3 regions of the Caproicibacterium lactatifermentans genome follow, and region 2 is predicted to be linked to each of the others. Evidence: predicted binding sites of a transcription regulator. Region 2 holds the regulator's gene; each other region holds the start of a gene.
What was found. Region 2 encodes Rex, which represses fermentation and respiration genes when NADH is low (regulators of the CRP and FNR family bind a similar motif). Its sites were predicted from a motif close to ATTGTTAANNNNTTAACAAT; they were not measured.

Region 1 (3,284 bases), 110 kb from region 2:
TGCTATCATGGTAAGCCTCCTGTTCTAATTCAAACATTTTAATTGTCCTATAGATTAGCATATTCCAGTGCTAAAGTCAATTTGCTTCCCCTATTTTTGACTGTCCGACGACGACGAAAAACAAGCTTTCAAGTATGCTGTCTTTTATACATATATATCTATATCGAATTTCCACATAAAAGGAATTGACAAATGATATGTCACCTCCTATGATAAAGAAATAAGTCCCTTTTAAGGAGGATTTTTATGGATTATGTTTCCCTTATCGGCATTGCCGTAGGGCTAAGTATGGACGCCTTTGCTGTCAGCCTGGCAAACGGCGCTGTTACCCGCAAAGTGCGCCCCGCCTTTGCATTGAAAGTTGCCGGATGCTTTGGTCTGTTTCAGTCCCTAATGCCAATTATCGGCTGGCTGATTGGCAAGGCCGGCGCTTCCATCATCAATGCGGTGGACCACTGGATTGCGCTGATTCTGCTTTCTATTATCGGCATTCAAATGCTGCGGGAGGCACACAAATGTCACGGCGGTGAAGCCTGTCTGCAGGACAACATTCCGACCAGAACGCTGCTGGTGCTTGCGGTAGCCACCAGCATTGACGCGCTGGCCACCGGCATTCTGCTGCCCAGTGCGGTAGGTGCCTCCACCACACAGTTGATGCTGCTTTCTGTCTGTTTAATTGGCGTTGTGACACTGGTTTTATGCTATATCGGTGTATATATCGGCAAAAAATTCGGTGACCGCTTTACAGGCAAAGCACAGATTATCGGTGGATTGGTCCTGATTGGCATTGGCATCAAAATCTTTGTAGAACATATGTGGTTCTCGTAAAGCGTTTCAGCTGTCCGTTTCCTGCGGCGGCTCTTCCTCACCGCCTTCTTCCGGCACGGCAAGCCGATATAAGCTATACAAATCACGAATGCGGTGGCGCATTTCGTCCCGCACATAAGTCGGCGACAAGACTGTCAGCCGCGCGCCGCACTGCAGCAGCCATTCATACAGACCCTCACTAACACGGACCTGTACATGTGTGGTGAATGTTTCTCCGCTGCTTTCCAGCACCTCTGCTTCCGAACCAAAACGGTCTGTCAGCACGTCCAACAGACTGCTGTCACACCGCAGCAGCAGCTGTTCCACCTTGCCGCCATACAAATAGAACGCACTGTGCAGATAGTCCGCTGTATCGAAACGTTCACGGTACGGGGTAACCTCTGAAAAAGGACGGACTGGCTTTTTCAGCATCTTGGCTTTGTACATGCGATCCAACCGATAGTTGCCGACCGTGTTGTATTTTTCGTAATTGCCTGCCAAATAATAGTGGTCGTTTTTCCAAAAAAGAGCATATGGACTTAAGACAAACTGCCGCCCGTCATTCAACTGGATATGGTTATTTTTCAGCGTTCTGTGGTAGTACCAAAAGGAAACTTTTCTTCCCTGCGCGATTGCCCGATGCAGAACGTCAATACTGCAGCAGATTTCTGTATTTTGCTGTTTACAGCTAGGGTCATAATAGATTTGTTTCTGCAGTGCGGCACGTTCCCGCCGGTTTACCAATGTCTGTAATTTTTCGGTAAGCTGTTCTGTCATATCCGCTGTTAAAAACGGGGCTGCATCCACTGCATCAATCAGAATGCGCACCTCGGCTGTATTCAGCGCACGGGAGGTAAGATAATAGCCGGCGTACGGTGTACGAGTAAACACAATCGGGTATCCAAACCGGCGCAGAGCCGCTATATCCCGCCCAACCGCTTTTCTTGCACAGACAATTCCCCTCCGTTTCAGTGCCAGCAGAATGCGACGCATGGGCAGTGGATGTTCCGGTGAAGCCTCCTGCCTTAAAAATTGCAGCACTATCAGCAGCCGCTCATTTTTTCGTTCTGTCAAAGACATATTTTTCACCCTATTCCAGGAAATAAATGTTTGCTCTTTTTATTGTACGGCAGCGCTGCATTCATGTGCAAGGACTAAAAATATGTTCGACAAAATGCCATAAAGAGCTTCGCTTTTTTGTATAAAAAGGTCGTGCTTTTTTTACAAATATAGAACAATTCGATAAACGGATTGTTGTCTTTTGTGTAAAAAAGTGCTATAATATAGTTACTTTATTAACAAGCAGCGCAGTTCATCTGCAACGCAATTTTTGCTTTAAAAAAGAAAGGCAGTTGATATTCATGAGTTTTCAAGAAGAATATGCACAAAAACTGACGACCGCTGACAAAGCGGTACAGGCTGTCAAATCCGGCGACTGGGTGGACTACGGTTTTAACTGCGGTACCGTACACGATTTGGATATTGCTTTGGCAAAATACATTCCAAACCTGAAGGACGTAAAAGTTCGTGTCGGCATTGAAATGGAAACACCGAAAATTTTTGATGTTCCGGACGCGCAGGACCACTTTTCCGTTTATTCCTGGTTCTACACAGGTTCCGAGCGTCACTATGCTTCCAAACGATTCATTACCACCGTGCCGCACCGCTTCTCTGAAATGCCCGGCTACTACCGCAATGAGCTGCCGCCCATCGATGTAGCAATGTGCCAGGTTTCTCCCATGGACAAACACGGCTACTTCAGCTTTGGTCCTTCCGGTGCTATGCAATACTCTGTCTTCCAGCGTGCAAAGCACATCATCGTGGAAGTGAACCCGAAGCTGCCGCGCTGCCTTGGCGGTTATCAGGAAAGTGTTCCGATTTCCAAAGTTGACGCGATTGTAGAAATGCAGGATCCATATGTGCGCTGTATGCCGGACTCCAAGCCTTCCACCGAAGTGGATTTGGCCGTGGCAAAACAGATTGTCAAGATGATTCCAAACGGCGCCTGCCTGCAGCTGGGTATTGGCGGCATGCCGAACACTGTTGGTTCCCTGCTGGCAGAGTCTGACCTGAAGGACCTGGGTGTTCATACAGAAATGTATGTTGATGCCTATGTTAAAATGGCAGAGCGCGGCATCATCAACGGCAGAAAAAAGAATGTCAACCCGGGTATGCAGGTCTACGCATTTGCTTCCGGTCATCAAGAAATGTATGACTATTTGGATGATAACGCCTCCTGCATGGCAATGCCGGTTGACTATGTCAATGACCCCCGTATCATCGGTCAGCATGATAATATGATTTCCATTAACAATATCGTAAATATCGACCTATATGGCCAGGCAAACGGTGAATCCAGCGGCTTCCGCCAGATTTCCGGTGCCGGCGGACAACTCGACTTCGTACTGGGTGCTTATCTCTCCCACGGTGGTAAAAGCTTCCTGTGCTGCTCCTCCACTTTCATGGACAAACAGGGC
Region 2 (3,284 bases):
TCTGCACCAGATGTGGAAAAGCCCAAACGGTACCATTCGGGCAATTCTGGATGGCACTGTGTTCCGCGCACCGGTTTTGGTAAAAGGTGTAACGCCATTTATTCCAACCTGGAAAAGGCCCATCACGATTGCACGTCATGCCTATGGTGACCTATACAAGAATGTGGAGCTATCCGTTCCGGCCGGTGCCAAAGCAGAACTGGTTGTAACCGATAAAGACGGCAAAGAAACACGCCGGACCATTCACGACTTTGACGGCGCCGGTATCGTACAGGGACTGCATAATTTGGACGGGTCTATTGCTTCCTTTGCGCAGGCGTGCTTTAACTATGCACTTGCTACACATCAGGACCTGTGGTTCGCTGCAAAAGATACCATCTCTAAAATTTATGACCATCGCTTCAAGGACATTTTCCAGGAAATTTATGAGAAAGAATATCAGAAGAAATTTGAAAAAGCGGGCATCACCTATTTCTATACATTGATCGATGATGCTGTGGCACGTGTCATCCGCAGTAACGGCGGCTTCATCTGGGCCTGCAAAAACTATGACGGCGACGTAATGAGCGACATGGTCGCTACTGCTTTTGGCAGCCTTGCCATGATGACCAGCGTGCTGGTTTCCCCCACCGGTGAATATGAGTATGAAGCAGCACACGGCACGGTACAGCGTCACTATTATAAATATTTGAAAGGTGAACCGACCAGCACCAACAGCATTGCTACCCTGTTTGCATGGACAGGTGCCCTGCGCAAGCGCGGTGAGCTGGACTGTCTGCCGAACCTGATGAGTTTTGCCGGCAAACTGGAAAAGGCCGCTATACAGACGATTGAAGACGGTATTATGACCGGCGATATGTATCGGCTTTCTACCCTGCGCAACAAGAAAAAGGTTGGCACAGAGGAATTCCTTCAGGAAATCAATGTCCATCTGCAGGAATTGCTGCAGGCATAATGAAACAGAACTTTTATTTTTGACGACTGCGGCCGTCTGCGGAAAGAAGGTGTATGCAATATGCCAAAGCGTTCTAAAATTTCTATGTCTGTTATCCGACGTCTCCCGCGGTATTATCGCTTTTTGAACCAGTTGGACCAGGACGGCGTAACTCGTATTTCTTCAACAGAGCTATCCGCTCGGCTCGGTTTGACCGCCTCACAGATTCGTCAGGACCTGAACTGCTTCGGTGGCTTTGGACAGCAGGGCTATGGCTATATGGTGCACCAGCTCGCCGGAGAGATAGGCCACATTCTGGGGGTAGAACATCGCTACCGTACAGTGATTTTCGGTGCCGGCAATATCGGGCACGCCATTGCTGCCCAGATGGACTTTGGAGAACTCGGATTTCAGTTGATTGGTATCTTTGATAATGACCCGCAGAAAATAGGCACTGTACTTCACGGCATAGAAGTAATGGACCTTGTTTGGTTCCAGGATTTCTACAAGAAGTATGTGCCGGAAATGGCCGCACTGTGTATTCCCCGTTCTGCCATAGAGGAAACCGTCAGCTTTCTGTACGGTCTGGGAATTCGCAATTACTGGAATTTCAGTCACTACGATATTTCCATGAAATATCCGGATGCTGTGGTGGAAAATGTTCACCTGAACGACAGTCTGCTGACACTGTGCTATGAAATCAGCCATCATGACAAAGCGAAAAAGCCCGTAGCATTGCTAAAGCACGAAAAATAACAAAAATAAAGCATAAGGAAACGGCCGGTACAGAGGAAAATTCTTCTGTACCGGCCGTTCTGTATAAAATGTAGTTGTATAAACGTTTATGCGTCCTTATGGTTGTTAGTATGATGATATTCCTTCGCCGCAGCTACCAAGCCCTTAAAGAGCGGATGCGGGCGGTTTGGGCGGGACTTGAACTCCGGATGGAACTGGCTGCCGATGAAAAATGGATGCGAATCAATCTCCATCATTTCCACAATACGGTCGTCCGGACTCTTTCCGCAGAATGTAATGCCTGCTTCTTCCATACGGGTACGGTAATCGTTGTTGACCTCAAAGCGGTGACGGTGACGTTCGTAAATCAGCGGCACATTGTCATACAGCTTCGCAGCCAGTGTACTGGGTGTCAGCTTGCAGGGATATTTGCCAAGACGCATGGTACCGCCAAGCTGTTCCACATCTTTCTGCTCCGGCATCAGGTCAATAACATGGTTCTGGCTCTGCGGGTCAAACTCGGCAGAATTTGCGTCGGCAATGCCCATAACATCACGGGCATATTCCACAATACTCAACTGCATACCCAGGCAGATGCCAAGGAACGGCACATTGTTTTCACGTGCCCAGCGAATAGCAACAATCATACCCTCGATACCGCGCTCGCCAAATCCACCCGGCACCAGCACGCCGTCTGCATCTTTCAGCGTCTGCGCTACATTGTCCTCAGTAATTTTTTCGGAGTCAATCCAGAGGATATTCACCTTGACCTTGTTGCCAATTCCGCCGTGTGTCAGCGCTTCTGCAACGCTTAAATAAGCATCACGCAGTTCCACATACTTGCCGACCAGCGCAATGTTAATGCTGTCCGTCAGGGAAAGTGCTGTATGCACCATGCTAATCCAATCCGAAAGGTCTGGGCCGCGGGTGTCCAGCGACAGGCGGCGGCAGACGATATCGTCAAGTTTCTCTTCATGCAATGCCAGCGGTACTTCGTACAGCAGTGGCAAATCCAAATTTTCAATAACACAGTCCTCACGGACATTGCAGAACAAAGCAATCTTCTGTTTAATATCATCGCCAATGGGGTGCTCGGAACGCAGGACGATAACGTCAGGCTGAATGCCGATAGACAAAAGTTCCTTAACGCTGTGCTGTGTTGGTTTGGATTTATGCTCATGGGAACAGTTCAGATACGGAACCAGTGTTACATGGATAAACAAGCAGTTTTCACGGCCGACTTCCGTTGCAAACTGCCGAATAGCCTCCAGAAACGGCTGGCTTTCAATATCGCCGACAGTACCGCCGATTTCTACAATCGCTACATCTACATTGTCGCGGCTGGCCGCAATGCGCTCCTTAATCTCATTGGTAATATGCGGAATGACCTGTACGGTGCCGCCGCCGTAGTCGCCATTGCGCTCTTTCTGAATGACATTGTAGTAAACACGTCCAGAGGTAACATTGCTGTTCTGTGTGAGGCTTTCGTCAATAAAGCGCTCATAATGGCCGAGGTCAAGGTCTGTTTCCGCTCCGTCATCTGTTACAAAGACCTCGCCGTGCTGAAAAGGATTCATTGTGCCAGGGTCCACATTTAGGTACGGGTCAAACTTCT
Region 3 (3,284 bases), 110 kb from region 2:
ATTGACCAGACCCACACGATAAGCATCGTCAGCCTTAATATTGCGGGCAGTATAAATCATTTCCTTGGCCTTGCCTACACCAATGGTACGGGCAAGACGCTGTGTGCCGCCAAAGCCGGGGGTAATGCCCAGACCAGCTTCAGGCTGTCCGAAAACAGCGTTGTCAGCAGCAATGCGGATGTCGCAGCTCAGGGACAGCTCGCAGCCGCCGCCGAGTGCATAACCGTTGATTGCAGCGATAACAGGCATCGGCAACTTTTCAATTTTACGGAAAACATCGTTGCCGTTTGCGCTGAATGCGCGGCCCTCTGCAGGGCCCATGGTGCTCATGGCACCAATATCTGCGCCAGCAACAAATGCCTTTTTACCAGCACCTGTAACGATTACGCAGCGGGTCTTGTCCGCATCAATAGCGTCAACGACAGCTTCCAAGTCAGCCAGCACTTCAGGATTTAAGGCGTTGAGGGATTTCTCGCGGTCGATGGTGATAATGCCGACAAAGTCTTTCTGTTCATATTTTACATAGCTCATTATTAACAGCCCTCTTTACAATACAATTCCAGAAAGAGATTATTCGTATCTCTTAACGATTGTAGCAACACCCATGCCGCCGCCAACACACAGAGTAGCCAGACCATACTCGCTCTGTCTTCTCTGCATTTCGTACATCAGGGTTGTCAAGATACGGCAGCCAGAGCAGCCAACCGGATGGCCCAATGCGATAGCGCCGCCGTTGACGTTGACCTTGTCCATATCGAAGTTCAGTTCGCGGCAGACTTCGATGGACTGTGCAGCAAATGCTTCGTTTGCTTCGACGAGGTCCATATCCTTTACGGACATGCCACTGTGTTTCATAACTTTCTTGGTTGCGTCGATCGGGCCCAAGCCCATGTAAGCCGGATCAACACCAGCAGAAGCACCGTCAATCCAAAAAGCCAATGGCTTGACGCCCAGCTCTTTGGCCTTTTCTTCTGTCATTACGACAACAGCGGAAGCTGCATCGTTGATGCCGGAGGAGTTAGCAGCGGTAACAGTGCCGCCCTCTTTGAAGCAAGGTTTCAAACCGGAAATGCTTTCAGCAGTAATGCCAGCACGCGGGGCTTCATCCTTGTCAATCAGAACGGTCTTCTTTCTCTGCTTGACTTCGACCGGAACGATTTCATCGTTGAACTTGCCGGCAGCAAGAGCCTTCTGGCACTTCTGCTGGCTGTTTGCGGAGAATTCATCCTGCATCTCACGGGTGATACCATACTTCTCAGCAACATTTTCAGCAGTGATGCCCATAGGATAATGATGGAAAGTATCCCACAGACCATCGTTCTGCATGGAGTCAATGAGAACACCGTCGTTCAGGCGATAGCCAAAACGTGCTTTTTTCAGCAGATAAGGAGCGTTGGACATGTTCTCAGCGCCGCCGGCGACAATAATGTCAGCCTGGCCAGCCTGAATGAGGCCTGCAGCAACGTTGATGCTCTTCAGACCGGAGCCGCACAGGTTGTTCAGTGTGAAAGCAGGAGTGCTAATCGGGATACCTGCATAAACAGCAGCCTGACGGGCAACGTTCTGGCCGATGCCGCCCTGGAACACGCAGCCCAGGATAACTTCATCAACAGCCTCTGCTGGAACACCGGAACGCTTCAGAGCTTCCTTAACTACGATAGTAGCCAGTTCAGGGGTGTAGGTATTCACGAACATGCCGCCCATTTTTCCGATAGGCGTACGGCAGGCACCTGCTAATACGATTTTTCTAGACATCTTTGTTTCCTCCATTCATTTATATGGCTTTGCTTTATAATAGGCTGGTTTGGCCGCCCGATTTACGGGTTCGGCAACGCAGCTTCTTAACACAAGTTAAATATATCACAAACGGATGCCGAATGCAAGGATTTTGTTAAAGTTTTAGCAAACTTTTTACAAAGTTTTCACGAAAATTACGCATTCGGTCCCCCGGCTTTCGTCTAAATGCTTATTGCTTACTATATCATATTTTCTTCATTCTGTCCCGTATTTTTAAAAAAGTTCTAAAATTTTTAATAAATAATCAGAAACAATATCTTTTTATTTGCTTTTTTTAAGAGAAAGTCCGACCACTTGTGTAATTTTTCTATAAGAACGATTTATTTTTAGGCATTTACACAATTTATCTGTATGAGAAGTTGGATTTCGTGCTCTTTTGCCTTTTTGGCATTGTTTTTTTGCCGGCTGGCACAGAAAGCCGCCTGTCCCTTGTTTTGGAATACGTAAAGGTCCTACCTTTTTATAGGCAGGTTATAGGCAGGACCACTTCCTGATTACAAAAATGAAAATATCCGCATTTTTCTGCGGTAAACAGACTAAGTTTTGTGTTTTCTCCTATGCCGCATCTGCCAGAGGAAAAAGTACCTGAGAGCTGCCGAAATAGCTGAAATATAAGATTGCACTGTGTGTCCTTTTTCGGTATAATAGAAAGACGTACATGAAAAGGGGTAATTTTTTATGGAAAAACAGACTGTCAGGACCCGCTTTGCACCAAGCCCCACTGGTTTTATGCACGTGGGAAACCTGCGCACTGCCCTGTTTGAATATCTGATTGCAAAGTCACAGGGTGGCACCTTCGTTCTTCGGATAGAAGACACGGACCAGGAACGTTTCGTGGAAGGTGCCACGGACGTTATTTATCATACACTGCAGCAGGTAGGCCTGCAGCACGACGAGGGCCCAGACGTCGGCGGCCCTTACGGTCCCTATGTGCAAAGCCAGCGCAAAAACATCTACCTGCCCTATGCGCAGCAGCTAGTAAAAGAAGGAAAAGCATACTACTGTTTCTGCAGCAAAGAACGTCTGGCTACCCTGCATGATGAAAACGGTCTGGGCGGCTATGACCGCCACTGCCGCAACCTGCCCCAGGCAGAAGTGCAGCAGCTCCTGCAGTCCGGCAAGCCATGGGTCATTCGACAGAAAATGCCGCTGGAAGGCAGCACCTCCTTTACGGACAGCGTGTTTGGCACCATCACCATTGAGAACAGCGAGCTGGAGGACCAGATTCTAATTAAGTCAGACGGATACCCGACCTACAACTTTGCCAATGTCATTGACGACCACCTGATGCACATTACGCATGTGGTGCGCGGCTGTGAATACCTGACTAGTACACCAAAGTACAATCTGCTGTATGAAGCCTTTGGCTGGCAGGTGCCAACATATATCCATCTGCCGCTGATTATGGGCCACAACCCGGACGGTAGCACCAGCAAGCTTTCTAAGCGCCATGGCTCCACCGGTTTTGCCGATTTGGTCAAAGAAGG

Region 1: GJQ69_RS04220 (butyryl-CoA:acetate CoA-transferase) is a predicted target of Rex. The motif match lies at 2,091-2,110, and genes of this name have one in related genera.
Region 3: GJQ69_RS04200 (acetyl-CoA C-acetyltransferase) is a predicted target of Rex. The motif match lies at 1,888-1,907, and genes of this name have one in related genera.

The regions. Positions count from the first base shown of each region.
Region 1 is NZ_CP046051.1:866,359-869,642, reverse strand. It holds gene hisH (imidazole glycerol phosphate synthase subunit HisH) at 1-9, opposite strand, end outside; gene GJQ69_RS04230 (manganese efflux pump MntP) at 247-828, shown strand; gene GJQ69_RS04225 (helix-turn-helix transcriptional regulator) at 835-1,887, opposite strand; gene GJQ69_RS04220 (butyryl-CoA:acetate CoA-transferase) at 2,169-3,284, shown strand, end outside.
Region 2 is NZ_CP046051.1:971,954-975,237, reverse strand. It holds gene GJQ69_RS04735 (NADP-dependent isocitrate dehydrogenase) at 1-955, shown strand, start outside; gene GJQ69_RS04730 (redox-sensing transcriptional repressor Rex) at 1,016-1,690, shown strand; gene GJQ69_RS04725 (CTP synthase) at 1,777-3,284, opposite strand, start outside.
Region 3 is NZ_CP046051.1:860,929-864,212, reverse strand. It holds gene GJQ69_RS04205 (enoyl-CoA hydratase-related protein) at 1-531, opposite strand, end outside; gene GJQ69_RS04200 (acetyl-CoA C-acetyltransferase) at 571-1,755, opposite strand; gene gltX (glutamate--tRNA ligase) at 2,476-3,284, shown strand, end outside.